2 regions of the Streptomyces sp. NPDC054047 genome follow, and region 1 is predicted to be linked to the other one. Evidence: riboswitches for the same ligand, from Rfam matches in the RefSeq annotation. Region 1 holds a riboswitch; the other holds the start of a gene.
The links. Region 1 has a riboswitch for glycine ahead of gcvT (glycine cleavage system aminomethyltransferase GcvT). Riboswitches for the same ligand answer to the same signal wherever they lie in the genome.
Positions count from the first base shown of each region.

Region 2: linked by a shared signal. The riboswitch ahead of gcvP (aminomethyl-transferring glycine dehydrogenase) and the one ahead of gcvT (glycine cleavage system aminomethyltransferase GcvT) in region 1 are both predicted to bind glycine.

Region 1 is NZ_JBVJKV010000010.1:47,699-62,785, forward strand. Features, by position in the region: gene ACZ6ZP_RS30860 (GNAT family N-acetyltransferase) at 1-232, shown strand, start outside; gene ACZ6ZP_RS30865 (L-serine ammonia-lyase) at 884-2,269, opposite strand; gene glyA (serine hydroxymethyltransferase) at 2,452-3,714, opposite strand; gene gcvH (glycine cleavage system protein GcvH) at 3,745-4,122, opposite strand; gene gcvT (glycine cleavage system aminomethyltransferase GcvT) at 4,212-5,336, opposite strand; glycine riboswitch at 5,372-5,483, opposite strand; glycine riboswitch at 5,484-5,589, opposite strand; gene ACZ6ZP_RS30885 (AAA family ATPase) at 5,731-6,417, shown strand; gene ACZ6ZP_RS30890 (enhanced serine sensitivity protein SseB) at 6,479-7,282, shown strand; gene ACZ6ZP_RS30895 (enhanced serine sensitivity protein SseB C-terminal domain-containing protein) at 7,406-8,179, shown strand; gene ACZ6ZP_RS30900 (ABC transporter permease) at 8,534-9,538, shown strand; gene ACZ6ZP_RS30905 (ABC transporter substrate-binding protein) at 9,641-11,410, shown strand; gene ACZ6ZP_RS30910 (ABC transporter permease) at 11,531-12,532, shown strand; gene ACZ6ZP_RS30915 (ABC transporter ATP-binding protein) at 12,529-13,626, shown strand; gene ACZ6ZP_RS30920 (ABC transporter ATP-binding protein) at 13,662-14,918, shown strand; gene ACZ6ZP_RS30925 (M1 family metallopeptidase) at 15,027-15,087, shown strand, end outside.
Region 2 is NZ_JBVJKV010000013.1:1,079-16,165, reverse strand. Features, by position in the region: gene ACZ6ZP_RS35655 (glutamate-cysteine ligase family protein) at 1-439, opposite strand, end outside; gene ACZ6ZP_RS35650 (hypothetical protein) at 925-1,509, shown strand; gene ACZ6ZP_RS35645 (DUF5999 family protein) at 1,815-2,021, shown strand; gene gcvP (aminomethyl-transferring glycine dehydrogenase) at 2,110-4,995, opposite strand; glycine riboswitch at 5,203-5,300, opposite strand; gene ACZ6ZP_RS35635 (PRC-barrel domain-containing protein) at 5,444-5,824, shown strand; gene ACZ6ZP_RS35630 (DNA polymerase IV) at 5,834-7,222, opposite strand; gene ACZ6ZP_RS35625 (MerR family transcriptional regulator) at 7,317-7,952, opposite strand; gene ACZ6ZP_RS35620 (bifunctional nuclease family protein) at 8,140-8,613, opposite strand; gene ftsR (transcriptional regulator FtsR) at 8,667-9,410, opposite strand; gene ACZ6ZP_RS35610 (FHA domain-containing protein) at 9,427-10,395, opposite strand; gene ACZ6ZP_RS35605 (DUF881 domain-containing protein) at 10,478-11,368, opposite strand; gene ACZ6ZP_RS35600 (small basic family protein) at 11,374-11,706, opposite strand; gene ACZ6ZP_RS35595 (DUF881 domain-containing protein) at 11,703-12,602, opposite strand; gene ACZ6ZP_RS35590 (mannose-1-phosphate guanyltransferase) at 12,692-15,087, opposite strand, start outside.

The DNA of each region.
Region 1 (15,087 bases):
ACTGGTGCTCGGGCGCGGTCTCGCCGGGCGCTGGGAGGCGGCGATCGAGGTCTCCGAGGACGTACGGCACCGGGGGCTCGGCCGGGCGCTGGCGCTCGCCGCCCGGCATCTGGTGCCCGGCGGGGCCCCGGTGTGGTCGCAGCAGTCGGCCGGGAACGCGCGCAGTGTGCGGGCCTTCCAGGCGGCGGGGTATCGGCCGGTGGGCGCGGAGGCGTTGTTCTTCGCGCGGTGAGAACCTGGTTCTCGCGCGGTGAGAACCTGGGTTGTCGCGCGGTGAGAACCTGGGTTGTCGCGCGGTGAGAACCTGGGTTGTCGCGCGGTGAGAACCTGCCCCACCTGCCCGGTGCCCTTCCTGACCGTGCGCGACACCGTCGCCGACCGGGTCGAAGGCTTCGCGAGCGGGCGGGGGCGACGACTACCTGGTCAAGCCGTTCGCCGTGCCAAAGCTGGTCGCCAGGGTGCGCAGCCTGTGCCGCCGGGCCGGAGTCGTACGCCCGTGCACCGTGTCGCCGACGTCGAGATCGACACCGCGCGCCGGCAGGTCCGCCGGGGCGGTGCGGCGGCGGCCTGCGCGAAGCTCACCTATCTCGGCAGGCCGTGGGGTTCCGCCGGGCTGTCGGCGACTACGCCGCCTACGGTGCTCGACGTCGTCACCACCGCGATGTACACGCCGGAGGACGCGGGGGAGGGCCTGTCCGAGGCGCTGAGCGACGCGGACCGCGGTGACGGCGCCAAGCTCGCCGCCCTCGCGGCGGCGCCGACGGACCGGCCACCGGGTCCCGCCGCACGGCACGCCACGACGACTCAGGCAGCGGACGCCTGCCTCAGCGACCTGAAACAGGTCCGCTCCGACGCCACCTGCTGGGAGAGCCCTGTCGGAGGCTCAGCACTCGATGATGTTCACCGCGAGGCCGCCCCGCGCCGTCTCCTTGTACTTCACGCTCATGTCGGCGCCGGTCTCCTTCATGGTCTTGATGACCTTGTCGAGGGACACCTTGTGGCTGCCGTCGCCGCGCATCGCCATCTTCGCCGCGGTGACGGCCTTCACCGCCGCCATGCCGTTGCGCTCGATGCACGGGATCTGGACGAGGCCGCCGACCGGGTCGCAGGTCAGGCCGAGGTTGTGCTCCATGCCGATCTCCGCGGCGTTCTCGACCTGCTCGGGGCTGCCGCCGAGCACCTCGGCGAAGGCGCCCGCCGCCATCGAGCAGGCGGAGCCGACCTCGCCCTGGCAGCCGACCTCGGCGCCGGAGATCGAGGCGTTCTCCTTGAAGAGCATGCCGATCGCGCCCGCCGCGAGCAGGAAGCGGACCACGCCGTCCTCCCGCTCCTCCTGGGAGGAACCGTTGGCCACGAAGTTCATGTAGTAGTGCAGGACCGCCGGGATGATGCCCGCGGCGCCGTTGGTCGGGGCGGTCACGACGCGGCCGCCCGCGGCGTTCTCCTCGTTCACCGCCATCGCGTAGAGCGTGATCCACTCCATGGCACGGGCCTGCGGGTCGCCCTCGGCGCGCAGCTGGCGCGCGGAGTTGGCCGCGCGGCGGCGGACCTTGAGGCCGCCGGGCAGGATGCCCTCGCGGGACATGCCGCGCGAGACGCAGGACTGCATGACGCCCCAGATGTCGAGCAGCCCCGAGCGGATCTCCGCCTCGGTGCGCCAGGCCTTCTCGTTCTCCAGCATCAGCGCGGAGATCGACAGGCCGGTCTCGGAGGCCAGGCGCAGGAGCTCGTCGCCGGTGCGGAAGGGGTGCTTGAGGACCGTGTCGTCCGGCACGATCGGGTTCTCGCCGGCCACCGCGTCGTCGTCGACCACGAAGCCGCCGCCCACGGAGTAGTACGTCTTCTCCAGGACGAGGGCGCCCTCGTGGTCGTACGCGAAGATCGTCATGCCGTTGGCGTGGTACGGCAGGGCCTTGCGGCGGTGCAGGACCAGGTCCTCGTCGAAGTCGAAGTCGATCTCGTGCATGCCGAGGAGGTTGAGGCGCCCGGTGCTCTTGATCCGCTCGACGCGGTCGTCGGCGGACTCGACGTCGACCTCGCGCGGGGACTCGCCCTCCAGGCCGAGCAGGACCGCCTTCGGGGTGCCGTGGCCGTGGCCGGTGGCGCCGAGGGAGCCGTAGAGCTCGGCCCGTATGGCGGTGGTGTGGGCCATCAGGCCCTCGTTCTTGAGGCGGCTCGCGAAGATGCGGGCGGCGCGCATGGGACCGACCGTGTGGGAGCTGGACGGGCCGATGCCGATCGAGAACAGGTCGAAGACCGAGAGGGCCACGAGAGACTCCAATGATGGTTGGTAGACGCCGTTGTCTGCCGGGGTGGTGCGGAGAACTACGGAACGAACTGTGCGGAGAACTGCGAACGCGGGGCATGAGCCGGGGCACCGCACTCACTGTCTTCACTGTCCAGTGTGCGCGGTGCCCCGAAGAATCGTACGAAGGAAAGCGTACGAAACTGCTACAGGTTGGGGTACAGCGGGTGCTTGGCTGCCAAGGCCGAGACGCGGGCCTTGAGCGACTCCGTGTCGACCTCGCCCGGCTTCAGCGCCTCGGCGATGACGTCCGCGACCTCACGGAAGTCCTCCTCCTGGAAGCCGCGGGTCGCGAGCGCGGGCGTACCGATCCGCAGGCCCGAGGTGACCATCGGGGGGCGCGGGTCGTTCGGGACCGCGTTGCGGTTGACCGTGATGCCGACCTCGTGGAGGCGGTCCTCGGCCTGCTGGCCGTCCAGCTCGGAGTTGCGCAGGTCCACCAGGACCAGGTGCACGTCCGTGCCGCCGGACAGGACGTCGACGCCGACGGCCTTCGCGTCGCCTTGCACCAGGCGCTCGGCCAGGATGCGGGCGCCGTCCAGGGTGCGCTGCTGGCGCTCCTTGAACTCCTCGGAGGCAGCGACCTTGAAGGAGACGGCCTTGGCCGCGATCACGTGCTCCAGGGGGCCGCCCTGGAAGCCGGGGAAGACCGCGGAGTTCAGCTTCTTCGCGAACTCCTTGCTGCGGGCCAGGATGACGCCGCCGCGCGGGCCGCCGAGCGTCTTGTGCGTGGTGGAGGTGACCACGTCCGCGAACGGCACCGGGTTGGGGTGCAGGCCCGCGGCGACGAGACCGGCGAAGTGCGCCATGTCGACCCACAGGTACGCGCCGACCTCGTCGGCGATCCGGCGGAACTCCGCGAAGTCCAGCTGGCGCGGGTAGGCGGACCAGCCCGCGATGATCACCTTCGGGCTGTTCTCCTTGGCCAGACGCTCGACCTCGGCCATGTCCACCAGACCGGCCTCGTCGACGTGGTACGCGACCACGTTGAACTGCTTGCCGGAGAAGTTCAGGCGCATGCCGTGCGTGAGGTGGCCGCCGTGCGCCAGGTCCAGGCCGAGGATCGTGTCGCCGGGCTGGGCGATCGCGAAGAGGGCGGCCTGGTTGGCGGAGGCGCCGGAGTGCGGCTGGACGTTGGCGTACTCGGCGCCGAACAGGTCCTTGATCCGGTCGATCGCGATCTGCTCGGTGACGTCGACGTGCTCGCAGCCGCCGTAGTAGCGGCGGCCGGGGTAGCCCTCGGCGTACTTGTTGGTGAGGACCGTGCCCTGGGCCTCCATGACGGCGACCGGAGCGAAGTTCTCCGACGCGATCATTTCGAGGGTGGACTGCTGGCGGTGGAGCTCGGCGTCGACGGCGGCGGCGACTTCCGGGTCCAGCTCGTGGAGAGGGGTGTTGAGAAGCGACATCAGGTGGTCCCTAGGGGTCTTCGGGGGGCTTCAGCTGCCGGAGAACTCGGTGTACTCGTCCGCGGAGAGCAGGTCCTTCGGCTCCTCCGTGACGCGTACCTTGAAGAGCCAACCACCCTCGAACGGGGCGGAGTTGACGAGCGAGGGGTCGTCCACGACGTCCTGGTTCGACTCGACGACCTCACCGGTCACCGGCGAGTACAGGTCGCTGACCGACTTGGTCGACTCGAGCTCGCCGCACGTCTCGCCCGCGGTCACCGCGGCGCCGGCCTCGGGGAGGTCGGCGTAGACGACGTCACCGAGCGCGTTGGCGGCGTGCTCCGTGATACCGACCGTCGCCACACCGTCCTCGGTGGCCGAGAGCCACTCGTGCTCCTTGCTGTAACGCAGCTGCTGGGGGTTGCTCATGACCTGAATTCTCCTGTACGCGGGTGGGTGCTGCGGAACGGGAATGATGTGCGGGGGGTCACTTCCGGGTTACCAAAGAGACGGAAGTGTCACTTCTGGCGCTTGTAGAACGGCAGAGCCACGACCTCGTAGGGCTCGTGCGTGCCGCGGATGTCCACACCGACGCCCTCGGTGCCGGGAGCCGCGTGCGCGGCGTCCACGTACGCGATGGCGATCGGCTTGCCCAGTGTCGGGGACGGCGCCCCGGAGGTGACCTCGCCGATGACCTTTCCGTCGGCGACCACGGAGAAGCCCGCGCGCGGGATGCGGCGGCCCTCGGCGATCAGGCCCACCAGCTTGCGCGGGGGAGCGGTCTCGGCGCGCTCGGCGGCGGCCGCGAGCGCCGCGCGCCCCACGAAGGTGTCGGCCTGCGAGGTCTTCTCGAACTTCACGACCCGGCCCAGACCCGCGTCGAAGGGCGTCAGCTCGGCGGTCAGCTCGTGCCCGTACAGCGGCATGCCCGCCTCCAGGCGGAGCGTGTCGCGGCAGGAGAGGCCGGCCGGGACCAGGCCGACGGGCTCGCCCGCCTCCATCAGCGCGCCCCACAGCTTCTCGGCGTCGCCGGGCGCCACGAACAGCTCGAAGCCGTCCTCGCCGGTGTAACCCGTCCGGGCGATGAGCGCGGGCACGCCCGCGACCGTGCCCGGCAGGCCCGCGTAGTACTTCAGGCCGTCCAGGTCCGCGTCCGTGAGTGACTTCAGGATGCCGGGGGACTCGGGACCCTGGACGGCGAGCAGCGCGTACGCGTCGCGGTCGTCACGGACCCGCGCGTCGAAGCCGTCGGCGCGGGCGGTGAGCGCGTCCAGGACGACCTGCGCGTTCGACGCGTTGGCGACCACCATGTACTCGGTCTCGCCGAGCCGGTAGACGATCAGGTCGTCCAGGATGCCGCCGTCCTCGGCACAGATCATCGTGTAGCGGGCGCGGCCGACACCGACGGAGCCGATGTTGCCGACCAGCGAGAAGTTCAGGAAGTCCGCGGCCTGCGGTCCTGTGACCGTGATCTCGCCCATGTGGGAGAGGTCGAAGAGACCGGCCTTGGTGCGGACGGCGATGTGCTCGTCGCGCTCGCTGCCGTAGCGCAGCGGCATGTCCCAGCCCGCGAAGTCGGTCATCGTCGCGCCGAGCGCACGATGCACGGCATCGAGGGCGGTCAGACGGGGGACGGTACTCATCAGTGGAACTCCCAGGGCATGACGGGCGAGGTCGATCCTCCCCATCTGTCATCGGAACCTGAGAGGTTCACCACGACCCGTCCGTACAGGGGGTCATGACTTGCACCTTGGGTGGAGCCGCGACCGCGGCCCGCTTTTCAGATGTGCCTCGCCCGCGCGGTACGGGGCCTGAGAGATTCAAGGGAGGGACTTGCTCCTTCGGCGCCCCGGAGCGTCTTTCGACGGTGTCCGGGAACTCTCCCGCGCGGATTCAAACGGCCTGTATGGAGTTTGCGCGCACATCATTGCACGCGCCCGCGTCACAGGGCAGTGCCAGTCGGGTAATGCCCTTGTGCCGCATTACCTTCTCTTTACACTTGCCGGGGAAGCTGCGGTAAGCAGGTACGTGACCGCTATGGGGAGGCCGATCACGGTGCGCAGGACGAGCGTCTACGCGACCAACACGGGGGTGGCCCTGCCCAAACAGGCAGCCGCCCCCACCAGGGAGAGCTGCGGCCCCCTGCCGGCGGCCGTCGTCCGCGACCTGCGGCAGCGGACCGGCCACAGCCCGCACCGGCTCACGTTCGGCGAGGGCGATCTGATCGTCGTCTCCGGGCTGCCGGGCAGCGGCAAGTCCACGCTGATGCGCAGAGCCGTCGCGGGCCCGCGCATCGACTCGCAGGACACCCGCGACCGCTGGGCCCGGCGCATGCCGAGCCTGCTGCCGTACGCGGTGTACCGCCCCCTGGTCCGCATCGCGCACTACGCGGGCCTGCGCAGGGCCCTGCGCTCCGGCGAGGGCGTCGTGGTGCACGACTGCGGCACCCAGGCCTGGGTGCGCCGCTGGCTGGCCCGCGAGGCCGCGCGGCGCGGCACGACCCTGCATCTGCTGCTGCTCGACGTGGAGCCGGACACCGCCATAGAGGGCCAGCTCGCGCGCGGGCGCGGCGTGTCGCGGTACGCCTTCGCGCGCCACCGCAGGACGGTCGGCCGGCTCGTCGGCGCCGCCGAGAGGGGCGATCTGCCGCGCGGCTGCGGCTCGGCGGTGCTGCTCGACCGGACGGCGGCCGGGGTGCTGCGGGGGATCGGCTTCGGGGACTGAGCCGCCGCTCACGTTAGGGTCGTGCCGCAGGCAGAGCGGGACCGAGCAGGGGTTAAGACAGATGGACATTCCGGCGCAGGCGCACGCCCATCCCTACGGAGGATGGCCGGGCAACGAACTCGAAGAGGTGCTCGCGGCCTCTCTCGGCACGCCGGGGGCGCCCCGGGCGTCCGCGGGCGCCCGCATCGTGGAGGTGCTCGGCCGCAGCCACGTCTGGGTCCCGCTGCCGAACGGCGGGGCGCCGGACAGCGGCACCCTGGACCTGCCCACGCTGGAGATCGACGGCCAGGCCTACGTCCCCGTCTTCAGCTCCGAGCAGCAGTTCCAGCACGTCACCGGGGGCCGGATGGGCTGCACCGTGGCGCCCGCCGTGGAGTTCGCGCGCGGGCTTCCCCCGCAGATGGGCATCGCGGTCAACCCGGACGGCACGATCGGGGTCCCGCTTCCGCCGCCGGCCGTCGCCGAGCTCTGCCGGTCGGGACGCACGCCGCTGGACGGGCCCGCGACCGGCGGCCGCGTACGCCTCTTCGAACCGGACTGGCAGGAGGACCCGGTGGACTTCCTGTCCGCCGCCGCCCGTGAGTTCGAGGCCACCGGGGTCGTCCTGAGCGCCCGCCGCTGCCTGGCGAGCGTCGAGGGCGAGGCGCCCGCGCTGTTCGTCGGCGTCGAACTGAGCTCCTGGGAGGGCAACGCGCGCGAGCTGCCGATGGAGGCCGTGGGCAGGGCCCTTGGTCTGGCACCGGTGGCCTGGCCGGTGAACCTGGTGCTGCTCGACGTGGCCCAGGACCCGGTCGGCGACTGGATGCGCGAGCGGGTCCGGCCCTTCTTCGGGCAGAGCCCCGGGCACGAGCACGGACACGCGTAAGGACATGTGCGGGTACGTGTGTGAGGGTGCCGTACGTCAAGTCGGTGTCAGGATCGCCGCTTAAGCTGGTTTCATGAGCCGGGGACACCGGGTCAGCGGGTCATCGCGAAGGGGCGGTTAAGGGTGAGTGCGTCGGGCACGGCTGCGGCCGGGCAGGTCGAGCACATGCTGCGCCAGGTGACGCCGGGGCGCTACGACGCCTACGAGGCGCTCCTGCGGGCGCTCGCCGCCGACCAGGTGTGGATGCTGCTCTGGCACGGCCAGGCGGGGTCCCCCGACGCCCAGTACGGGAACATGGAGGTCGAGGGCCTCGGGTACGCGCCGTGCGTGACCTCCGCCCAGGAGCTCTCCGCCAGTGGCTGGAACCGCTCGTACGAAGTGGTCAGCGGGCTCGACATCTCCCGCACGCTCTACCCCGACCACTACGGCCTCTGGCTCAACCCGCACGCCCCCGGCGGCGGCGTCGGCATCCCCTGGCTCGACCTGCGGCGCATCGCGTCGGGCCTCGACCTGCTGCCCGCGGGCCCGCTGCGGCTCACCGAGCCGGCCATCGAGATCCCCCAGTTCTACGCCCTGCTCACGCAGAACGCGCACCGCACCCCCGCGGTCCGCTCGCTGCGCCGCGCCTGGGTGCAGCCCGCGCTCGGTGCGCCGTATCTGGCCATCGGCCTCGATGTGTACGACACGGCGCCCTCGTCGGTCGACGGGGTGCGCACGATGATGCAGCAGTCGATCGCCGCCGTCCCCGACGGCCTGCCCGTGTCGACCGTCGCGATGTCCGACGCGTACGACCCGGTGGCCATGTGGCTGCGCGCCAATGCCCGGCCGTTCTACGACCGCGAGGCCCAGCCGGCCCCGGCGCCCGCGGGCGGGTACGGCTACCCCGCGCAGTACTGAAACAGTGCTGCGACCCTTACCGAAAGGGCCGTGAACCGGCCACCGCGGCTCGTATACCTGCCCTGACCGCCACAATGTCCGTTCTGATGGCGGAGGGGCCCAATGGGCACCCGTGGCCCATTGCGATGCAACTGCCCCGTGTTCGCCCCTCGTTCACCTGCGTCCGGATAACGGAACACCTCGATCAGCATCACGGTTGCGCATCCTTTCCCCGTCAAGGCTGGTAACAGATCGCAACCGCGATGAAGACTCCCGCACCAGGGGCGCTTCGCCCCTGTGTACGACGGACTGATCACATCGCTACAGCGACAAGTGCGGGCCGGTCACCACCGGTTGAGAGGGGTCCCTGCCACGATGACGGCACCATTGCATGACACACCTGCGGACGCGGACCCGACAGCGGACGTCGCTCCCGCAGCTGATGCAGGGGTGAGGAAGGTCGAGGGGCGGTCCCTCAAGCAGATCGCCTGGAACCGCCTGAAGCGGGACAAGGTCGCGCTGGCCGGCGGCATCACCGTGCTCGTCCTGGTCCTTGTCGCCGTCTTCGCGCCCCTGATCGTCTCCCTGCTGGGCCACCCGCCCAACGAGTTCCATCAGGACGAGCTGGAAGACCTGACGAACCTGCCCAAGGGCGCGTTCGGCGGCATGAGTTGGGACTTCCTCTTCGGAGTGGAGCCGAACAAGGGCCGCGACGTCTTCAGCCGCATCGTCTACGGCGCCCGGATCTCGCTCCTGGTGGCGTTCCTCGCCGCCGTGGTGGCCGTGGTCCTCGGCACCTTCTTCGGGATCATCGCCGGTTACTTCGGCGGCTGGATCGACGCCCTGATCAGCCGGGTCATGGACGTGCTGCTCGCCTTCCCGCAGCTGCTCTTCGTGATCTCCCTGGTCTCCGTCCTCCCCGACGACCTGCTCGGGCTCACCGGCAGCGGCGTCCGCATCGCGGTACTGATCCTGGTGATCGGCTTCTTCGGCTGGCCCTACGTCGGGCGCATCGTCCGCGGCCAGACCCTCTCGCTGCGCGAACGCGAGTACGTGGAGGCGGCCCGCAGCCTCGGCGGCGGTCAACGGCACATCCTCTTCCGTGAGTTGCTGCCGAACCTGGTCGCTCCGATCACCGTGTACGCGACGCTCATGATCCCCACCAACATCCTCACCGAAGCGGCGCTCAGCTTCCTCGGCGCAGGTGTACGCCCGCCGACGGCTTCCTGGGGCGGCATGCTCCGGGACGCGCTGGCGACGTACGAGCACGACCCGATGTTCATGGTCTTCCCTGGCCTGGCGATCTTCGTGACAGTGCTGGCCTTCAACCTCTTCGGTGACGGGTTGCGCGACGCCCTGGACCCCAAGGGAACTCGGTAAACAGCTCCAACTGGCTTGCCCCTGCCGCAGCGTCAGGTGGCTCTTCCCATGGTTCTTCAGGCAGTCAAAGCCAAGGACCGCGAATCTCGGAGGATGCGAGAAATGCCCACAGGTTCCTCTAAACGACGGTTGACCGCAGGCGCGGCCCTCGTCGTGGCGGCGCTGGTGACCACCACGGCGTGCGGCGGCGGCAGCGACGACGACGACAGCAAGGGCGCCGGCTACAACGCGGCGATCGGCAAGGTCGCCAACGAGTCGAAGAAGAAGGGCGGGACGCTCAAGTTCATCGCCAAGCAGGACCTGGACTCGGCCGACCCGCAGCGCGCGTACTACGGCATGACGTGGGACTTCATGCGGTACTACACCCGCACGCTGATCACGTACGACACCAAGCCGGGTGCCGCGTCCAACAAGCTCGTCCCCGACCTCGCCGAGGACACGGCGAAGATCAGCGACGACGGCAAGACCTACACGTACAAGCTGCGTGACGGCCTCACCTGGGAGGACGGCTCCAAGCTGACCTCCAAGGACATCAAGTACGGCATCGAGCGCATCTGGGCGACCAAGGTCATCACCGGTGGTCCCGGCTACCTCAAGTCCACGCTTGACCCCAAGGGCGAGTACAAGGGCCCCTACGAGGACAAGTCGAAGGACAAGCTGGGTCTGAAGGCGATCGAGACGCCGGACGACAACACCATCATCTTCAAGCTGCCCAAGAAGAACGGCGACTTCGAGCAGATGCTCGCGATGCCGTCGGGCACCCCGGTGAAGCAGTCCGAGGACACCGGCGCCAAGTACACCCAGCGCCCCTTCTCCTCCGGCCCGTACAAGTTCCAGAACTACAGCGCGGGCAAGAGCATCACGCTCGTCCGCAACAAGAACTGGAAGAAGTCGTCCGACCCGGTCCGCCCGGCCCTGCCGGACAAGATCCAGGTCACCATCTCGGCGAACCTCGAAGAGAACGACAAGCGCCTGATGGAAGGTGACTACGACATCGACATGAATGGCACCGGCATGACCCAGTCGGGTCGTACCACCGCCATTCAGGACCACAAGGACAACGTCGACAACATGCAGACGGACTTCGTCCGTTACGTCGCCCTGGTGACCAAGACGAAGCCGTTCGACGACGAGCACTGCCGCAAGGCCGTCTTCTACGCCACGGACTTCGCGAGCCTGCAGAAGACCCGTGGCGGCCCGGTCGCCGCCGGTGAGATCGCCACCAGCGTCTTCCCGAAGTCGATCAAGGGTCACGACGACTACGACCCGTACGGCATCAAGGAGCGCAAGGGCAAGCCGGACCTGACCAAGGCCAAGGACGAGCTCAAGCAGTGCGGCGCTCCCAAGGGCTTCTCGACCAAGATCTCGGCGCGCACCAACCAGCCGGGTGAGGTGGACGCCGCCACGGCGCTCCAGGAGCAGCTGAAGAAGGTCAACATCGACGCCCAGGTCGACCAGATCGACGGCGCCGACTCCTCCAGCATCACCGGCTCCCCCTCGGTCGTGAAGAAGCGCGGCATCGGCATGACGATGGCGGGCTGGGGTCCTGACTTCCCGACCGGCCAGGGCTACGCCCAGCCGCTGTTCGACAGCCGTTTCATCAACGAGAACGGCAACTACAACGAGTCGCAGATCGACGAGCCGAAGATCGACAAGTACTTCGACGACGCGATCGCCACGGTCGACCCCAACAAGGCCGGTGAGATCTACACCGATCTGGCCCACGAGATCGTCGACAAGGCGTACTGGATGCCCTTCATCTACGAGAAGAACATCTCGTGGCGTTCCTCGCGGGCGACCAACGTCTACTCGTCCGCCGCGTACAGCGGTCGTTACGACTACGTCTCGCTCGGTGTGAGCGACAAGAAGTAGTCCACGCCGCAAGGCAGTCCCACCCCGCCCCATCCCGCCAGTCCGAAGGGCAGGTGATGGCCCGGGGCGGTGACCGGGACCCCTCACAAGGGGGTCCCGGTCACCGCCGGGCCGCGCACAGTGCTTGCTTATCTCATCCGGCGCCTGATCGCCGTTGTCGTCATGGTGCTGGTCGTACTGCTCGCGACCTTCACCGTCTTCTTCATGCTGCCCAAGTGGGCGGGCCAGGACATCGCCGTCCTCTTCGCCGGCAAGTCGTCGGGTGCCGAGCAGCTCGCGGGCATCCGCATCAAACTGGGTCTGGACGATCCTCTGCTCGTCCAGTTCTGGGACTTCGTCAAGGGCATCCCGATGGGGCGTGACTACGCCAACGGGGCCGACGTGACCCACTGCCCGGCCCCCTGCTTCGGATACTCCTTCCGTACCGAGGCGCCCGTCTGGGAGACCCTCAAGGACGCCCTGCCCGTCACCGCGGCGCTCGCCGCCGGTGCCTGTGTGCTGTGGCTCGTCGCCGGTGTCGCCACCGGCGTACTCTCCGCGCTCAAGCGCGGCACCATCTGGGACCGTTCCGCGATGATCACCGCCCTCGGCGGCGTCTCGCTGCCGATCTTCTTCACCGGCATGATCGCGATGGGGCTCTTCGTCCACACGCTCGGCTGGGTGAAGATCGAGGACACCCTCACCACGGACGACCCGATCAACATCTGGTTCGAGACGCTGATCCTTCCCTGGATCGTGCTCGCGTTCCTCAACGCCGCCATGTACGCGCGTCTCACCCGCGCCACCATGCTGGAAGTGCTCGGTGAGGACTACATCCGCACCGCGCGCGCCAAGGGGCTCGGCGAGGCCGTCGTCATCAGACGGCACGCGCTGCGCTCCGCCATGACGCCGATCCTCACGGTCTTCGGCCTCGACCTCGGTGTGCTCCTCGGCGGCGCCGTCCTCACCGAGTCCACCTTCAACCTGCCGGGGCTCGGCCTCGAGGCGGTCAAGGCCATCAGCAACAAGGACCTGCCGGTGATCCTCGGCGTCACCTTGTGCGCATCGCTCGCGATCGCCCTCGCCAACCTCGTCGTCGACCTTCTGTACGCCGTCATCGACCCGCGAGTGAGGCTGGGATGACCGAACTGCACAAGACCGGAGCGGCGGTCGGAGAACCCGTCGCTGATTCGGTCGCTCCCACCGCCTTCCTCGAGGTGCGCGACCTCAAGGTGCACTTCCCGACCGACGACGGCCTGGTCAGGTCCGTCGACGGGCTCAGCTTCCAGCTGGAGAAGGGCAAGACCCTCGGCATCGTCGGCGAGTCGGGCTCCGGCAAGTCGGTCACCTCGCTGGGCATCCTGGGCCTGCACACCGCCGGCCAGTACGGCAGCCGCAAGCCGCAGCTGTCCGGTGAGATCTGGCTCAACGGCACGGAGCTGCTGAGCGCGGACCCCAACCAGGTGCGCAAGCTCCGCGGCCGCGACATGGCGATGATCTTCCAGGACCCGCTGTCCGCGCTGCACCCGTACTACTCCATCGGCAAGCAGATCATGGAGGCGTACCGGGTCCACAACGACGTGGACAAGAAGGTCGCCCGCAAGCGGGCCATCGAGATGCTCGACCGGGTGGGCATCCCTCAGCCGGACAAGCGGGTGGACAGCTACCCGCACGAGTTCTCCGGCGGCATGCGTCAGCGCGCGATGATCGCGATGGCCCTGGTCAACAACCCCGAACTACTCATCGCGGACGAGCCGACGACCGCCCTGGACGTCACCGTCCAGGCGCAGATCCTCGACCTCATCCGGGACCTGCAGAAGGAGTTCGGCTCCGCGGTCATCATGATCACGCACGACCTGGGCGTGGTCGCCGAGATGGCGGACGAACTGCTCGTGATGTACGGCGGGCGCTGCGTCGAGCGTGGCACCGCGGAGAAGGTCTTCTACGAGCCCCAGCACCCCTACACCTGGGGCCTGTTGGGGTCGATGCCGCGCATCGACCGCGAGGAGACCGACCGTCTCGTGCCGGTCAAGGGCTCCCCGCCCAGCCTGATCAACCTGCCCGACGGCTGCGCCTTCAACCCGCGCTGCCCGTACGCCGACATCCCCAAGGACCAGATCACCCGCCGCGAGCGCCCCGACCTGCGCGAGGTCGGATCGGGTCACTTCTCCGCCTGCCACATGTCGCAGGACGAGCGCACCCGGATCTGGACCGAAGAGATTGCGCCGAAGCTGTGAAAGACGACACGAAAGACCAGGCGAAGGGCCAGGAGATGACGATCCCGGCGCAGACGAAGGGCTCGGTCGAGCCGCTGCTCAAGGTCGACGGCCTGGTGAAGCACTTCCCCATCAAGAAGGGGCTGCTGCAGCGCCAGGTGGCGGCCGTGCAGGCCGTGGACGGGCTCTCCTTCGACGTACGCCCGGGTGAGACGCTCGGCGTCGTGGGCGAGTCGGGCTGCGGCAAGTCGACGATGGGCCGTCTGATCACGCGCCTGCTCGAACCGACCGCGGGCCGCGTGGAGTTCGAGGGCGTGGACATCACGCACCTGAACACCGCCAAGATGCGTCCACTGCGCCGCGACGTGCAGATGATCTTCCAGGACCCCTACTCGTCGCTGAACCCGCGGCACACCATCGGCACGATCGTCGGTGCGCCGTTCAAGCTGCAGGGCGTCAAGCCCGAGGGCGGCCTGAAGAAGCACGTGCAGGAGATGCTGGAGCGGGTGGGGCTCAGCCCCGAGCACTACAACCGCTACCCGCACGAGTTCTCCGGCGGCCAGCGCCAGCGCATCGGCATCGCCCGCGCGCTCGCGCTGCGGCCCAAGCTGGTCGTGGCCGACGAGCCCGTCTCCGCCCTGGACGTCTCCATCCAGGCGCAGGTGGTCAACCTCCTGGACGACCTCCAGGACGAGCTCGGTCTCACGTACGTGATCATCGCGCACGACCTCTCGGTCATCCGGCACGTCTCGGACCGCATCGCGGTGATGTACCTCGGCAAGATCGTGGAGCTGGCGGACCGCAAGGACCTCTACTCCACGCCGATGCACCCGTACACCAAGGCGCTGCTCTCCGCGGTGCCGGTGCCCGACCCCAAGCGGCGCGGCGTCAAGAGCGAGCGCATCCTGCTGCGCGGTGACGTCCCCTCGCCGATCGACCCGCCCACCGGCTGCCGTTTCCACACGCGCTGCTGGAAGGCGACGGAGATCTGCGCGAAGACCGAGCCGCCGCTGATCGCCCTGGCCTCCGGCCACCAGGTGGCGTGCCACCACCCGGAGAACGCCGAGGACCAGCAGCCGGGCGACACCAAGCTGCTTCAGGTCGCCAAGGAGGCGATCGAGGTGGTGTCGGTGGTGAGCAAGGCGGAGGAGACGGCCGAGGAGTCCGCGGCCCCTAAGAAGACCGTGGCCCCGAAGGAGACCGTCACCCCGGAGGAGACCGTCACCCCGGAGGAGGCCGCGCCCCCGAAGGAGACCGTCGCGAAGGTCGCCCCGGAAGCGGAAGCCAAGGGTCAGGCGTCAACCGACCAGTAGCACCTGATGACTTGGTAAAAATCAGGCACCAAGTCATGTACACGCCCATACGGGAGAGTGCAGAGTCTGCGTGTCCGTTTCATCGGAACACGCGCGAAGGGATGACTCATGGCACTCTCCCGTTCGGCACGTCTGGGGGCGCTGGCCACAGCCGCCGCCTCCTTCTGCT
Region 2 (15,087 bases), on a different contig from region 1:
CGACGTCGGAGAGGTTCCCCGAGACCAGGTCGTGGTGGGCGAGCGTCGGCAGAATACCGATCATCACAATGCCCGCGTTCACCTCGTTGGCTTTCCGGTGGGCATAGGCGAGGCCGGTGCGCAGCTCTTCGGCGAGGCGGTCGAGAACCCGTCCGCCCAATCGGTGCGGGGCGATATTGACTTCAAGATTGAACATTCCGAGTTCGGTCTGGAAGTCGCGGCTTGCGATGCGCTCGAGAACTTCCGCATTCAGCATTCTCGGCATGCCGTCGGGCCCCGCGAGATTCAACTCTATCTCCACCCCCATCAGGTTCTGGGGGCGGTCGAACCGCTCCTCGTCCAACAGTCTCCGCAGCCCCGCGAGACACTCCCTGAGCTTGCTCCGGTACCGGTGCCGCTCGGCCAGGTCAAACGTTCCTGCTACGACCTTCTCCCCCATCGAAGCGTCCCCTCCTCGGATGGGCAGCCAATGATCCGGCCGCGATGTCTCGGGGGATGATGCCCTGCAATGTGATCGATAACGCCCCGCACATGCCTCCGGCCCAGTAGGCTCGATGCCGTGCCCACGCGGCACATTCACCGGGCATGGGGTACGCCGGGGATTCCTCGCCCCGAACCCCTGGTGAAAAACGCCGACGAGAATCGGCCGTCCGCTCCCGCGAAGGGAGCCGAGGTCAAACGCCTGGGCTCATCCGAGATCGGGATAAAGCCCGCAAAATGGCGACCGAATAACGCCTTGCAGGCAATATCGGGTGCGGTTAGACGAAACACTGCCTGAACACGTGTCGTATAAACTCCGCGAACGAGGCAGAGAGTTGGCGCTCGCGGTCCCCTGCCCCCGCCCCCTCTGACTTCGGAGCAGACAGCGACGTCCGCACCTGTCCTCGTTCCACCGTGCCTGTCGAATGAGAGAGGCGACCCATCATGCCGCTGCAAGTCCCCCCGGCTCCCGCGCCCGCCCTGCGCAGCGTCCTCGCGGCACTCGGTTCACCCACCGCCGTACGCGAAGCCCGCACCCCGTCCCTGCGTGCCGCGCAGGGACCGACGAGCCCCGAACTCCCGTTGCCCGTCCACGTCCTCGACCGGATCGCCCCGTCGGGCACATCGCCCACCCGGCTCGCCGGGTGGCGCTTCCTGATCCGCTCCGGCGAGCGAGCCGTCGCCGCCGCGGACACGATGCTGACCCCTGACGGATGGGCCTTCTCCCACTTCTTCGAGGGCCCCTACATCGCCTCCACCGAACGCGCCCTGCGCCATGCCGAGGCGATGCCGATGCCCTACCAACCCCGTCTGCTGTCCGTACCCGAGCTCTACATGCTGACCCTCTGGCTGCACGGCGACTGCACGGCGGACGGCGCGGACGGCGATCTCGCGCCCTCCGACATCCTCGTGCCCCTGGCGCCCGCGCCTCCCGGCATCGCGGCGCACCGCCCGCACCGCGCCGCGGAGCTCCTCAAGGTCCTCACCCACCGTCTGACCCCGGCACCGCTGCTCGGCTCGCCCGCCTGACCTCGCCGTACGTCCCCGTGCCCCGCCGCCGACCTCGGCCGCGGGGCTCGGCGCGTGATGTGCCCATACGGACTAGCCCAGTATGACCACCCCGAACCACCCGAAGAGACAGTGCAGTTGGGCTGAACCGTCCGGGCGGGTGATACGTCATTAAGCAGTAAGGAGCGCTGCCGCTAAATCCCTGCGGATTGACGTCCGTAGGGCAACACTGGGATCGGACCGACTAAACGGGGGGCGGCATGAACACCGCATCGAGCCGCAAGGCAGACGTCACAGCCATCACACCGCAGCGAAAGAACCCTTCCATGTGCCAGCACCAACCACCGTGCCCGACAGCCGACTCCGCCGACCGGGAAGCCGCACTGCTCACGGCGAGCCACCCGGAGCAGGGCTGGAGCCTGCTGTGCAACGGCGTCCTGCTCTTCGAGGACACCGGTGAGCTGCTGCCGGACGGCCAGATCATCGCCCCGCATCGACCGCTGGGCACGGACAAGATCATGACCGCCGCCTGACGCGGCGCCATCACGGCACGGACAACAAAGGGGCCGACCCGGAGCAACAACCTCCGGACCGGCCCCCACGCATGTTCTGGACGCGCTGTCAGTCCTCGTACGCATCCAGCGGCGGGCAGGAGCAGACCAGATTCCGGTCGCCGTACGCCTGGTCGATGCGGCGCACCGGCGGCCAGTACTTGTCAGCGGCTACGACGCCGGCCGGGAAGACGGCCTCCTCGCGGCTGTAGGCGTGCTCCCACTCACCGCCGAGCGCGGCGGCGGTGTGCGGCGCGTTGCGCAGCGGGTTGTCGTCCGCCGTCCACTCGGCGCCGACCTTCTCGATCTCCGCGCGGATGTTGATCATCGCCTCGCAGAACCGGTCGATCTCGACCAGGTCCTCGCTCTCGGTGGGCTCGATCATCAGCGTCCCCGCGACCGGGAAGGACATGGTCGGCGCGTGGAAGCCGTAGTCGATGAGCCGCTTGGCGATGTCGTCGACGCTGACACCGGTCGCCTTGCTCAGCGGGCGCAGATCGATGATGCACTCGTGCGCGACGAGCCCGCCGGGGCCGGTGTAGAGCACCGGGTAGTGCGGCTCGAGGCGCTTGGCGATGTAGTTGGCGGAGAGCACGGCGACCTGCGTGGCGCGCTTGAGGCCCTCGCCGCCCATGAGGCGTACGTACGCCCAGGAGATCGGCAGGATTCCCGCGGAACCCCACGGCGCGGCGGAGATCGGCCCGACGCCCGTCTCGGGGCCCGCGGCGGGCTGCAGCGGGTGGTTGGGCAGGAACGGCGCGAGGTGCTCGCGCACACCGACCGGGCCGACGCCGGGGCCGCCGCCGCCGTGCGGGATGCAGAAGGTCTTGTGCAGGTTCAGGTGCGAGACGTCGCCGCCGAACTTGCCGGGCTGGGCGAGGCCGACCAGGGCGTTGAGGTTCGCGCCGTCGACGTAGACCTGGCCGCCCGCCTCGTGCACGGAGGCGCAGATGTCGGCGACGTGCTCCTCGAACACCCCGTGCGTGGACGGGTAGGTGATCATGAGCACGGACAGCTCGTCGCGGTGCTTCTCGATCTTGGCGCGCAGGTCCTCGACGTCGATCTCGCCGTCGTCGCTGGTCTTCACGACGACGACCTTCATGCCGGCCATCACGGCGCTCGCGGCGTTGGTGCCGTGCGCGGAGGACGGGATCAGGCAGACGGTGCGCTGCTCGTCGCCGTTGGCACGGTGGTAGCCGCGCACCGCGAGCAGTCCGGCGAGCTCGCCCTGCGAACCGGCGTTGGGCTGCAGCGAGACCTTGTCGTACCCGGTGACCTCGGCGAGGCGCTCCTCCAGCTCACGGATGAGCGTCAGATAGCCCTGCGCCTGCTGGGCGGGGGCGAAGGGGTGCAGCTGGCCGAACTCGGGCCAGGTGACCGGCTCCATCTCCGTGGTCGCGTTGAGCTTCATGGTGCAGGAGCCCAGCGGGATCATGCCGCGGTCGAGCGCGTAGTCGCGGTCGGACAGCTTGCGCAGGTAGCGCAGCATCGCGGTCTCGGAGCGGTACTGGTGGAAGACGGGGTGCGTCAGGTAGTCGTCGGAGCGCAGCAGAGCGCCGGGGAGCGAGTCCGCGGTCTGCGCGTCGAGCGCCTCGACGTCGGCCTCGACGCCGAACGCCGTCCAGATCGCGGTCAGTTGCTTGCGCGTGGTGGTCTCGTCGCAGGCCAGGGAGACGTGGTCGGCGTCGATCTGGTGGATGTTGACACCGCCCTCGCGGGCCGCGGCCACGAGCGCCTCGGCCCGGCCGGGCACCCGAACGGTCAGGGTGTCGAAGTACGCGCCGTGCACGACCTCGACACCGCCCGCGGTGAGCCCCGCGGCGAGCACGGTCGCGTAGCGGTGGGTACGCCGCGCGATGGACTTGAGGCCCTCGGGCCCGTGGTAGACCGCGTACATCCCGGCCATCACGGCGAGCAGCACCTGCGCCGTACAGATGTTGCTGGTGGCCTTCTCGCGGCGGATGTGCTGCTCACGGGTCTGCAGCGCCAGGCGGTAGGCCTTGTTCCCGTCCGCGTCCACGGACACACCGACGAGCCGCCCCGGCAGGCTGCGCGCGAACTTCTCGCGCACCGCCATGTAACCGGCGTGCGGGCCGCCGAAGCCCATCGGCACACCGAAGCGCTGCGTGGTGCCGACGGCGATGTCGGCGCCGAGCTCGCCGGGCGAGGTGAGCAGCGTCAGGGCCAGCAGGTCGGCGGCGACGGAGACGATGGCACCGATCTCGTGCGCCTGCTCGATGAGCGGCTTGATGTCGCGCACGGCACCGGAGGCGCCCGGGTACTGGATCAGTACGCCGACGACACCGCGCTCGGCGACCTCGGCCGGGATGCCCTCGCTCAGATCGGCGACGACGACCTCGACACCGGTCGGCTCCGCGCGGGTCTGGATGACGGCGACGGTCTGCGGCAGGGCGTCGGCGTCGACCAGGAAGACACCGTCCTTGACCTTGCCCATGCGCCGCGAGAGCGCCATGGCCTCGGCGGCGGCGGTGCCCTCGTCGAGCAGCGAGGCACCGGAGGTGGGCAGCCCGGTCAGCTCGGCGACGACGGTCTGGAAGTTCAGCAGCGCCTCGAGGCGCCCCTGGGAGATCTCGGGCTGGTACGGCGTGTAAGCGGTGTACCACGCGGGGTTCTCCATCACGTTCCGCAGGATCACCGGCGGAGTGAAGGTCCCGTAGTAACCGAGCCCGATCATGGAGTCGAGGACCTGGTTGCGGTCCGCGAGAGAGCGCAGCTCGGCCAGGACCTCGGCCTCGGTGCGCGCCCCGGGCAGGTTCAGCGCCTCGGCGTTCTTGATCACATCCGGCACGGCGGCGGCGGTCAGCTCGTCCAGCGAGCCGTATCCGACCTGCGCGAGCATCTTGGCCCGTGCTTCCACATCGGGACCGATGTGCCGCTGCTCGAAGGGAATGCCCTGCTCGAGCTGCGAGAGCGGGATACGAGGGGTGGCGGTCATGCGGAGGCCTCCTGGTCTGACGCGGGTCTGACGCGACCTGCGAGGGGCACCACGGCGCGGGTACCCGGACGGCCTCCCCCTCTGTCATCTCAACCTGAGAGCTTCACCGGTCCGTGCCTCGCGAGAGACGCCGTACCGGCTTTCACCGTCGGTGAGGAAGGGTTTCGAACGTGCCCGCCCGACGCCCGCCCTACTTTCCAGAGTGACCTCGTCCGTGCGGTACAGGGGCCTGAGAGATTCCGGGGAGGAGTTGCTCCTTCGGCGCCTCCGGTGTGTCCACCGGAGAGCTCTCCCGCACGGGGTCAGCAGCCAAGCGCCAGCCTACCAGCGAGGAGATGGAGGATCCCTCGAGTGGCCGCCTGCCCCGAAGTGCTCTTTCGTAGTGAATACGAACGAACAAGGATGAGTTACGCCCCACTTCGACAAGCCTCGACCAGTTGGAGGGCCCGTGCAGACCGATATCGATCCACGCACCTTGATCGGCCGCAAGGCGTTCGACCGCAACGGGGCGAAGATCGGCACGATCGACGAGGTCTATCTCGACGACGCCACCGGGGCCCCGGAGTGGGCGGCCATACGCACGGGCCTCTTCAGCCGGGACGCCTTCGTCCCCCTGGAGCCCAGCGAGGTCACCAGCGAGGGCACCCTGCGCATCCCCTTCGACCGCTCCCTGGTCAAGGACGCCCCGGACTTCGGCGTGGGCCGCCACCTCTCCCCCGAGCAGGAACTACAGCTCTACCACCACTACGGCCTGGACATCACGCCCCCGCAGTCGGCGCCACCGCCGGACCAGGACTTCGGAAAGATCGCGGGCCAGGAGAGCACCTGACCCCACGGCTCAGCCCTCCTCCCCCGGCGGAGTCACCAGCGGCAACGGCTCCGCGGGGACGAGCTCGGCATCGTCCACCCGGAAGGTCCTCACCCGCCCCGGCGCAGACCCCGGTGTCTCGAACCGCACCGTCACCCGCCCGAGCCCGCTCCCCTGCACCCACCCGTGCCCGAAGCGCGCATGCCGCACATCGTGCCCCGCGCTCCACCGGCGCAGGACGAGCGGCACCTCCTCGGCCGGCTCCTCCACCGTCTCGGCAGCCACCCCCTCCGGCGCGGCCTCGCCCTCCCTCTGCTCAGGGCCCTCTGCCAGCGCCAGCGCCTGGGCCTGGGCCTGCGCGAAGAGATCCTCCTGCGTGTAGTCGGCGAGCCCCGTGACGCCCACGCCGAGCAGCCGCACGCCTCCGGTGGTGTCCACGGACTCCAGGAGCCGCGCGGCGGCCTCCCGCACCACCCCGGGGTCGTCCGTCGGCCCCCGCAGCGTCTCGGAACGCGTCAGCGTCGAGAAGTCGAACCGCCGCACCTTCAGGACGATGGTCCGCCCCGAGTGCCCCGCCGCCCGCAGCCGCTCCACACACCGGTCGGCGAGCCGCGCCACCTCGCCCCTGACCCGCACCCGGTCATGGATGTCCACGTCGTACGTGTCCTCGACGCTGACCGACTTGGACTCCCGCTCGGCCACCACGGGCCGCTCGTCGCGCGCGAGCGCCATCGCGTACAGCGCGCTCCCGTGCGACTTGCCCAGGAGACGGACGAGCTCGTCCTCGCCCGCCTCGGCGATCTCCCCCACCGTCGTGATCCCGCCGCGCCGCAGATGGTCCCCGGTGGCCGGCCCCACACCGGGCAGGATGCGCACCGACAGCGGCCCGAGCAGGTCCCGCTCGGTCCCCGGCACTATCAGCCGCAGGCCGTCCGGCTTGGCCTCCTCCGAGGCGATCTTCGCCAGCATCTTGGACGCGGCGAGCCCGACCGACCCCGCGAGCCCGGTCACCGCCTTGATGTCGGCACGCAACCGCTCGCCCACGGCCAGCGCCGACGCCTGGTCGTCGGCCACCCCGCCCGCCTCCAGGTCGACGAATGCCTCATCCAGGCTGAGCGGCTCCACCAGCGGCGACAGCTCACGCAGCAGCGCCATCACCTGGTCGCTGATGTCGCGGTAGAGCGCGAAGCGCGGAACCAGATAGGCGGCATTGGGCACCAGACGCCGCGCCTGCCCCATGGGCATCGCCGAGTGCACACCGAACTTCCGCGCCTCGTACGAGGCCGTGGCCACCACGCCCCGCGGTCCGAGCCCGCCCACCACCACGGCTTTCCCGCGCAGACTCGGCTTCGCGGCCTGCTCGGCGGACGCGTAGAAGGCATCCATGTCCAGATGCAGAATCGTGGGCGCGGTTCTCACACCACTGATGCTGCCCTACGCCACTGACAACGCCCCGAGAACGCCACCCCGCACCCAACCGGGCCGCGACCGGTCCGCGACGCGCGCGGCGGCCTCAGACGGCCCTGTTGCGCCGCCGCGCGAGCTCGTCGGCGGGGTTCGGCCGCACCAGCGTCTCCCCGGTCTCGATCCGCTCGCCGTGCAGCTGCGAGAGCGCCGCCTCCACGTCCCGCCACACGACACCCACGGCGATCCCGAAGACCCCCTGGCCGCCCTGGAGCAGATCGTGGACCTCGTCGGGCGACGTGCACTCGTAGACCGTCGCGCCGTCGCTCATGAGCGTCATCCGCTCCAGGTCCTGGAAGCCGCGGTCGCGCAGATGCTGGACCGTGGTCCTGATGTTCTGCAGGGACACACCGGTGTCGAGGAACCGCTTCACGATCTTCAGGACGACGACGTCCCGGAAGCTGTAGAGCCGCTGGGTGCCCGACCCGCCCGCGGACCGCACACTGGGCTCGACCAGACCCGTACGGGCCCAGTAGTCGAGCTGTCGGTAGGTGATGCCGGCGGCCGCGCACGCGGTCGGCCCCCGGTAACCGATCTGTTCCTGTTCGGACTGTCCGGACGTGGCGTCCCCGCTCCCCTGAACGCTCCCCTGAACCACCATCGGCCTCTTCGGAGAGTGACCGGCCGCGCTGCTGTGAAGCGGATACGGCCCGCCCATCGCCGTACCGTCGCCGCTGCTTCCCACGCCGACCTCCGTCCTTGACCTGCCTTCTCGACGGTAGGCAGTCACCAGGGGCTCGTCAACGATCGCCACACTCGGCACGCCGAGTGATAATCACCCTAAGAGTGGTTTGCCGTACCGCACCGCCGGGAAAAGCTAGCCGAATGGTCCGCCGGACCCCTTCGGAAGCGACGGACCACCGGCTGACGGACTACTGGCTGTTCGTACCGAAGTCCTCGGGCGAGATCTGATCGAGGAACTCGCGGAACTTCTCCACCTCGTCCTCCTGCTCGTCCGGAATGGCGATGCCCGCGTCGTCGAGGACACCGTCACTGCCGTAGATCGGCGTTCCGGTGCGCAGGGCGAGCGCTATGGCGTCGGACGGCCGGGCGCTCACCTCGACTCCGCTGGCGAAGACCAGTTCCGCATAGAAGACCCCTTCTCGGAGGTCCGTGATGCGCACTTCGGTGAGCTCCTGTCCCACCGCCTCCAGCACGTCCTTGAACAGGTCGTGGGTCAGCGGCCGTGCGGGCGCCATCCCCTGCTGTGCGAAGGCGATCGCGGTCGCCTCACCTGGTCCGATCCAGATGGGGAGGTACCGATCGCCTCCCACTTCACGCAGGAGCACGATCGGTTGGTTGGAGGGCATTTCCACCCGGACACCTACGACGTCGAGCTCGTTCACACAGCAACCCTAGGACGTGCCCGGCCGGTTTGGGTAGTCGGGCACCCCTTGAGTCAGGGCAACCGCACCCCGAGCGCGGTCTGCACCAGTGCAGAGTGCAGCTTTCCGGTCAGTCCCGCGAGCTCCTTCGTACGAGCTTCCGCATGGGCTCTGGTCTGCGGATTGCGGTGCCGGCGCAGCGGCGCGACGACCTGGTCGACGAGCCCGGCCTCGCGTTCGGCCGCCGACTTCAGGGTGCGCAGATGTCTGGGTTCGATACCGAACCGCCCGAGTTCGACGACGAGCGCGGCCACCGTCACGGCCTCCGCGTCATAGCCGCCGTCCGGCAAGGGCACGATGAGCCCGTACGTCTCCCAGTCCGCGAGCTGCTCCGCGTCGATCTCGGCGGCCGCAAGGAGCTCGGCACGGCCCACACGGGCAGCAGTGGGCTCATCGGCGTCACTCACGCCCCAGGCGTCACCGGGCTCGCGCGGCTGCCCCAGAGAGGGCACGGGAGCCTTCTCTCCGCGCTCCAGGGCGTCCAGGTGCTCCCGGATGACCTTGAGCGGCAGATAGTGGTCCCGCTGCATCCTCAGGACGTGACCGAGCCGCTCGACGTCCTGCGGGCTGAACTTGCGATAGCCCGACGGCGTGCGCTCCGGCTCGATGAGCCCTTCCGACTCCAGGAAACGAATCTTGGAGATCGTGACCTCGGGAAACTCGTCACGCAGCGCGTTCAACACGGCGCCGATGCTCATCAGCCGACGGTCCTCGGCGGCGGTGCCGTTGCCGGCACCGCCCCTCGGTGTTTGAAGCATGGACCTTCCTGACGGATCAGATACCCATGGCCCGCTGGCTCGCGTAGAAGACCAGGCGGTACTTGCCGATCTGCACCTCGTCGCCGTTCGACAGCGCGACCGAGTCGATGCGCTCCCGATTGACGTACGTGCCGTTGAGGCTGCCCACGTCGGCGACGGTGAAGGAACCGTCACCGAGGCGACGGAACTCCACGTGGCGACGCGAGACGGTCACGTCGTCCAGGAAGATGTCGCTCTGCGGGTGGCGCCCCGCCGTGGTCAGCTCGCCGTCCAGGAGGAAGCGGCTGCCCGAGTTCGGCCCACGGCGCACCACGAGGAGCGCGGAACCGAGCGGCAGTGCGTCAACGGCGGCCTGGGCCTCCGGCGAGAGGGCGGGCGAGGCGGTCTGCCCCGTCACCTCCGCGTCGTAGGCCTCCAGGCCCGAGATGGAGATGGTGGAGGTCGTCTCCGAGGGACGCTCCGGCGCGGCCCCGGCCCGCAGCGGCGCGCCGCAGTTGGAGCAGAACCGGCTCGCCTCGGCGTTGCGGTTCCCGCACCTCGTACACACCAGGGCCATGGACGGATCCTCCTGCCGCGGCTGCCCCGCGGGGGCATTCGATGCGTACGGATCGGGGGTAAACCCTCCACCCGTACTTGAGGTTGACGGTTCTCCGAAACCTATGCGGCCCGGACCGGCAGGGTCAACAGACGACGCGCCCTGCGCGCCCGAAATGTCACCGCTTGGCCCACCGACCTGGTCACGGAACATCGGGCGCTCGGCGCCCTGCTCCTCTGCATCTCCATGGCGCGTGGCACGGTGCCGGGCAGTGGCGGGGTTGCCACTGTCCTCACGTGCGCTCTTGCCGAACAACTTCGCAAACAACTTCACGGGCGATTCCCCTTGACCGAAACAGACCCGCCCGTGGGGCAGGACGAACCCTGATTGCACACACCGGCATACATCGGCAGCACAGACATCCTCACAACGTCCGCATCCGCCAAACAGTTTCCACCACGCACCACGCTTACAGTGCGCCGACCCCCCGCAACCTCATGCCCTCGACCGGCGGCCCCCATGCACCCCGCCCTCACTGGGACGACGACCGAGCGTAGTCAGGCCGCTTCGCCGCTCGCAAGGCGTCCACCACGATCTTCTCCGCTCGCGTCACGGTGACGGTGGCCTGCTCCTTCTCCAGAGTCTGCACCACGCCACCTGGGATGTTCAGCGCCGGCTCGAGGTCCTGCGGCTTGCCGATCACCTTGAACCGGTAGGGCTTGCCGACCTTGCGGCCGTCCACCCGGACACCACCACTGTCCGTATCCGACAGATAGGTGTTGGCCACTACGCGTACATCATTGATCTGGATGGCCTCGGCACCCGCAGCACGCAACTCCTGAATGGCGTCGAGCAGCATGTCCGCCTCAACCGACTCCTTCTTGTCATCGATGGTCAGCGTGATGCCAGGACCCTGCGCCGCCACGGTGCCCGCCAGAATGCCGAGTTGACGTTCTTTCTCGACAGTCTGCTTGCGGGCCTCCTCGGCCTGGTCCGAGCTGTTCTCAAGCCCGGTGCGCTGGTCCTCAAGACGCTGCTTCTCACCTTCCAGACGCTGTGTACGGTCATCCAGTTCATCGAGAATGCGTACGAGATCTTCCTGACGTGCGCCGCGCAACGCGCTGCTGTCGTTGTTGGAGCGCACCTGGATGGCAAGACCGAGCCCCAGCACGAACAGCAGCAGGGCGACGATGAGTTGGGGGCGCGTGACGCGAGGGGGCCACAGCCCCTCCGCCAGCCGCCGACGGCCGCTGAGCGGCGCCTGCCCGTCCTGCTGCGTGTTCTGCTGCTCGTCGTGGTGTGCGTCCCGCTGTTCGCCCTGCTCGGGCCCCGCGGCCTGCACGGGCTCCGCGGGAGCGCCGTGCACCTCGGCGGGAAGCGCCCTGCCGCGGTTGTCGCCCCCGGGCGTCTCGTCCGTACCCATGCGCGTCACGCCCTGAAGATGTGTCGGCGGATGGCGGCGGCGTTCGAGAAGATCCGGATGCCGAGGACCACCACGACACCGGTGGAGAGCTGGGCGCCCACGCCCAACTTGTCGCCCAGGAACACGATCAGGGCGGCCACGACCACGTTCGAGAGGAACGACACCACGAAGACCTTGTCGTCGAAGATCCCGTCGAGCATCGCCCGCAGACCTCCGAACACCGCGTCGAGTGCCGCCACCACGGCGATCGGAAGGTACGGCTCGACCACCGCCGGAACCTCGGGCCGGACCAACAATCCGGCCACGACTCCCACGACGAGGCCCAGTACGGCGATCACGATGTGCCCTTTCCTGCCTTCGGCTCTGCTGTACGTACGGTCACACTCGGTGCTGCCGGCAGTCGGACGTCTTCCTGGACGGAAATACTGGTCCGTACGCCGAAGTTCTCCTGCAGAGCATGCAGATACTGACCGTCGCGACTGTTCTGGAATCTCGTGCTCAAGCGCTGACCGTCACCCACGGCAAGCACCGTATACGGCGGCACCAGCGGCTTGTTGTCGACCAGTATCGCGTCACCCGCGGCCCTGATCGCCGACAGGGCCGTCAGCCGCTGGTCGTTGATGGCGATCGCCTCAGCGCCGGACTGCCACAGGCCGTTGACGACCCGCTGCATGTCGCGGTCGCGCACCCGTCCGGTGTCGGAGAATCCCGCGCTCTCGCGCGGCCCGCCCCCGCCCTGGTCGGCTTCCTTCGCGTCGTCCACGACAAGCTTCACACCGAGCCCGTGGACCTTGGTGGCACCGGAGAGCAGGGACACCAACTCGCCCTTGCTGCCCCCGTGTTTCTTCAAGGCCTCGCGCTGCCGCTCGCCCACGTCGTCACGGAGCGTCTCGACGTCCTCTTCGAGCTCGTCGGCGTCCGAGGTCGCCGACTCGATGCGGTCGATGAGCTCCACGCGCTCCTTGGCGACGACCGGAGCGGCTATCCGCGCCTGCGCCGCACCCACCGTCACCACCAGGGCCGCGAGCACCAGTCCGAGCGCGAGGCCGAGCTTCGCCCGCAGCGGACGCGGCACACCGGCCGCGCCCTGCGCCTTCTTGCGGGCCGCCGCCTCTGCGTACCCCTCGTCCAGACTGTGGTCCATGACCGTGGTCAGCAGCGACATGGAGGCGTCCGGGCGCCGGGGGCGCGAGGGGGTGCTCCGAACGGGGGGCTGCTGCGGCATGCCGCACATCGTCGCACGTCGCGGGCGCTACCTCCGAATGGCCCCACCGGCGTGCCGGACAGCACCTCTCACGGGTGCCGTCCGGCCCACGCCGCCGGTCAGCGACCGGCGCTGTCCACCACGGCGGACCACTCGTCGAGCAACGCCTGGGCGGAGGCGTCGTCGGGTCCCTCGGCCCACAGATGGGTGACGGCCTCCGCGGGGTCGGGCAGCACCAGCACCCACCGCCCGTCGGTCTCCACGACCCGGACGCCGTCGGTCGTGTCCACCGACCGATCCCCCGCGGCCTCCACCACGGTCCGCATCACGAGCCCCTTGACCGCCCACGGCGTCGCGAGGTCACGCCGCAGCACATGCGCACGCGGGATACGGGCATCGATCTGGCTCAGCGTGAGCTGCGTCCGCGCGACGAGACCGATGAGCCGCACGAAGGCCGCCGCACCGTCGAAGACGCTGCTGAACTCCGGAATGATGAATCCACCGCGGCCGTCGCCACCGAAGATGGTCGACTCATCACGCCCCACGCGCGTCAGATCGTCGGGCGACGTCGTCGTCCAGTCGACCTGCGTCCCGTGATACGCGGCCACCTGCTCGCCGATGCGCGTCGTCGTCACCGGCAGCGCGACCCGCCCGCTGCGGCGCTCCGCGGCGACCAGATCGAGCATGACGAGAAGCGCGCGGTCGTCCTCGATGATCCGCCCCTTCTCGTCGACGAGCGAAAGCCGCTCGCCCACGGGGTCGAACCGCACACCGAAGTCGGCACGCGACGACGCCACGATCTCGCCCAGCCGCACAAGCCCCGACCTGCGAGCCTCATAGGTCTCGGTCGGACGCGACTCGTCGAGACCGGGGTTGATGGTCAGCGCGTCGACGCCCAGTCGCCCGAGCAGGCTCGGCAGCACGAGGCCCGCACTGCCGTTGGAGGCGTCGACGACCACCTTCAGATCCGACTCGGCCACGCCCGTGGTGTCGACGTTGCGCAGCAACGAGCCGGTGTAGGAGTCGAAGACGCTGGACGGGAAGTGCAGATCCCCGATCTCCCCGGGGAAGGCACGCCGGTACTCCTGGCGCGCGTACACCCGGTCCAGCTTCCGCTGACTCCCCTGCGACAGGTCGGCCCCGCGTGCGTCGAAGAACATGATGTCGACGGAGTCCGGCACCCCGGGCGTCGTCCGGATCATGATCCCGCCGGCACTGCCCCGAGCCGTCTGCTGCCGCGCCACCGGCAGCGGCACGTTCTCCAGGTCGCGTACGTCGATGGCGCTGGCCTGGAGGGCCGAGATCACCGCTCGCTTCAGCGCCCGGGCGCCTCGAGAGTGGTCACGGGCCGTGGTGACGGTCGAGCCCTTCTTCAGGGTCGTGGCGTACGCCCCCGCGAGCCGCACCGCGAGCTCCGGCGTGATCTCCACGTTCAGGATTCCGGAGACACCGCGCGCACCGAAGAGATGGGCTTGGCCGCGGGACTCCCAGATGACGGACGTGTTGACGAACGCGCCGGCCTCGATCGTCTTGAACGGGTAGACCCGCACATTGCCCTGGATAATCGATTCCTCACCGACGAGGCACTCGTCGCCGATGACGGCACCGTCCTCGATGCGGGCGGCCCGCATGATGTCGGTGTTCCTGCCGATGACACAGCCCCGCAGGTTGCTGTGCTGGCCGATGTAGACGTTGTCGTGCACGACGGCCCTGTGCAGGAACGCGCCGGTCTTGACCACCACGTTCGAGCCCACGACCGTGTGCTCACGAATTTCGGCGTCGGCCTCGACCTTGGCGTAGTCACCGATGTAGAGCGGCCCCCGCAGCGTGGCGTCGGGGTGCACCTCGGCGCCTTCGGCGACCCACACACCGGGCGAGATCTCAAAGCCGTCGAGTTCGACGTCGACCTTGCGCTCCAGCACGTCGGCCTGCGCCTTGACGTAGCTCTCGTGCGTGCCGACGTCCTCCCAGTAGCCCTCGGCGATGTACCCGTAGACGGGCTTGCCTTCCTTCATGAGCTGGGGGAAGACGTCACCGGACCAGTCGACCGACACATCGGCGTCGACATAGTCGAAGACCTCGGGCTCCATCACATAGATGCCCGTGTTCACCGTGTCGGAGAAGACCTGTCCCCAGGTCGGCTTCTCCAGGAAGCGTTCGACCTTTCCTTCTTCGTCCACGATGGTGATGCCGAATTCCAGCGGATTGGGAACGCGCGTCAGGCAGACGGTGACAAGCGCGCCCTTCTCCTTGTGGAAGTTGATCAGCTCGGTGAGGTCGAAATCGGTCAGAGCATCACCGGAGATCACGAGGAAGGCATCGTCCTTCAATGCCTCCTCGGCGTTCTTCACGCTCCCGGCAGTGCCGAGTGGCTTCTCCTCATTGGCATAGGTGAGCTCCATCCCGAGCTCTTCACCATCGCCGAAGTAATTCTTGACCAGTGAGGCCAGGAACTGGACTGTTACTACGGTCTCGGTGAGTCCATGCCTTTTGAGCAGCCTCAGCACATGCTCCA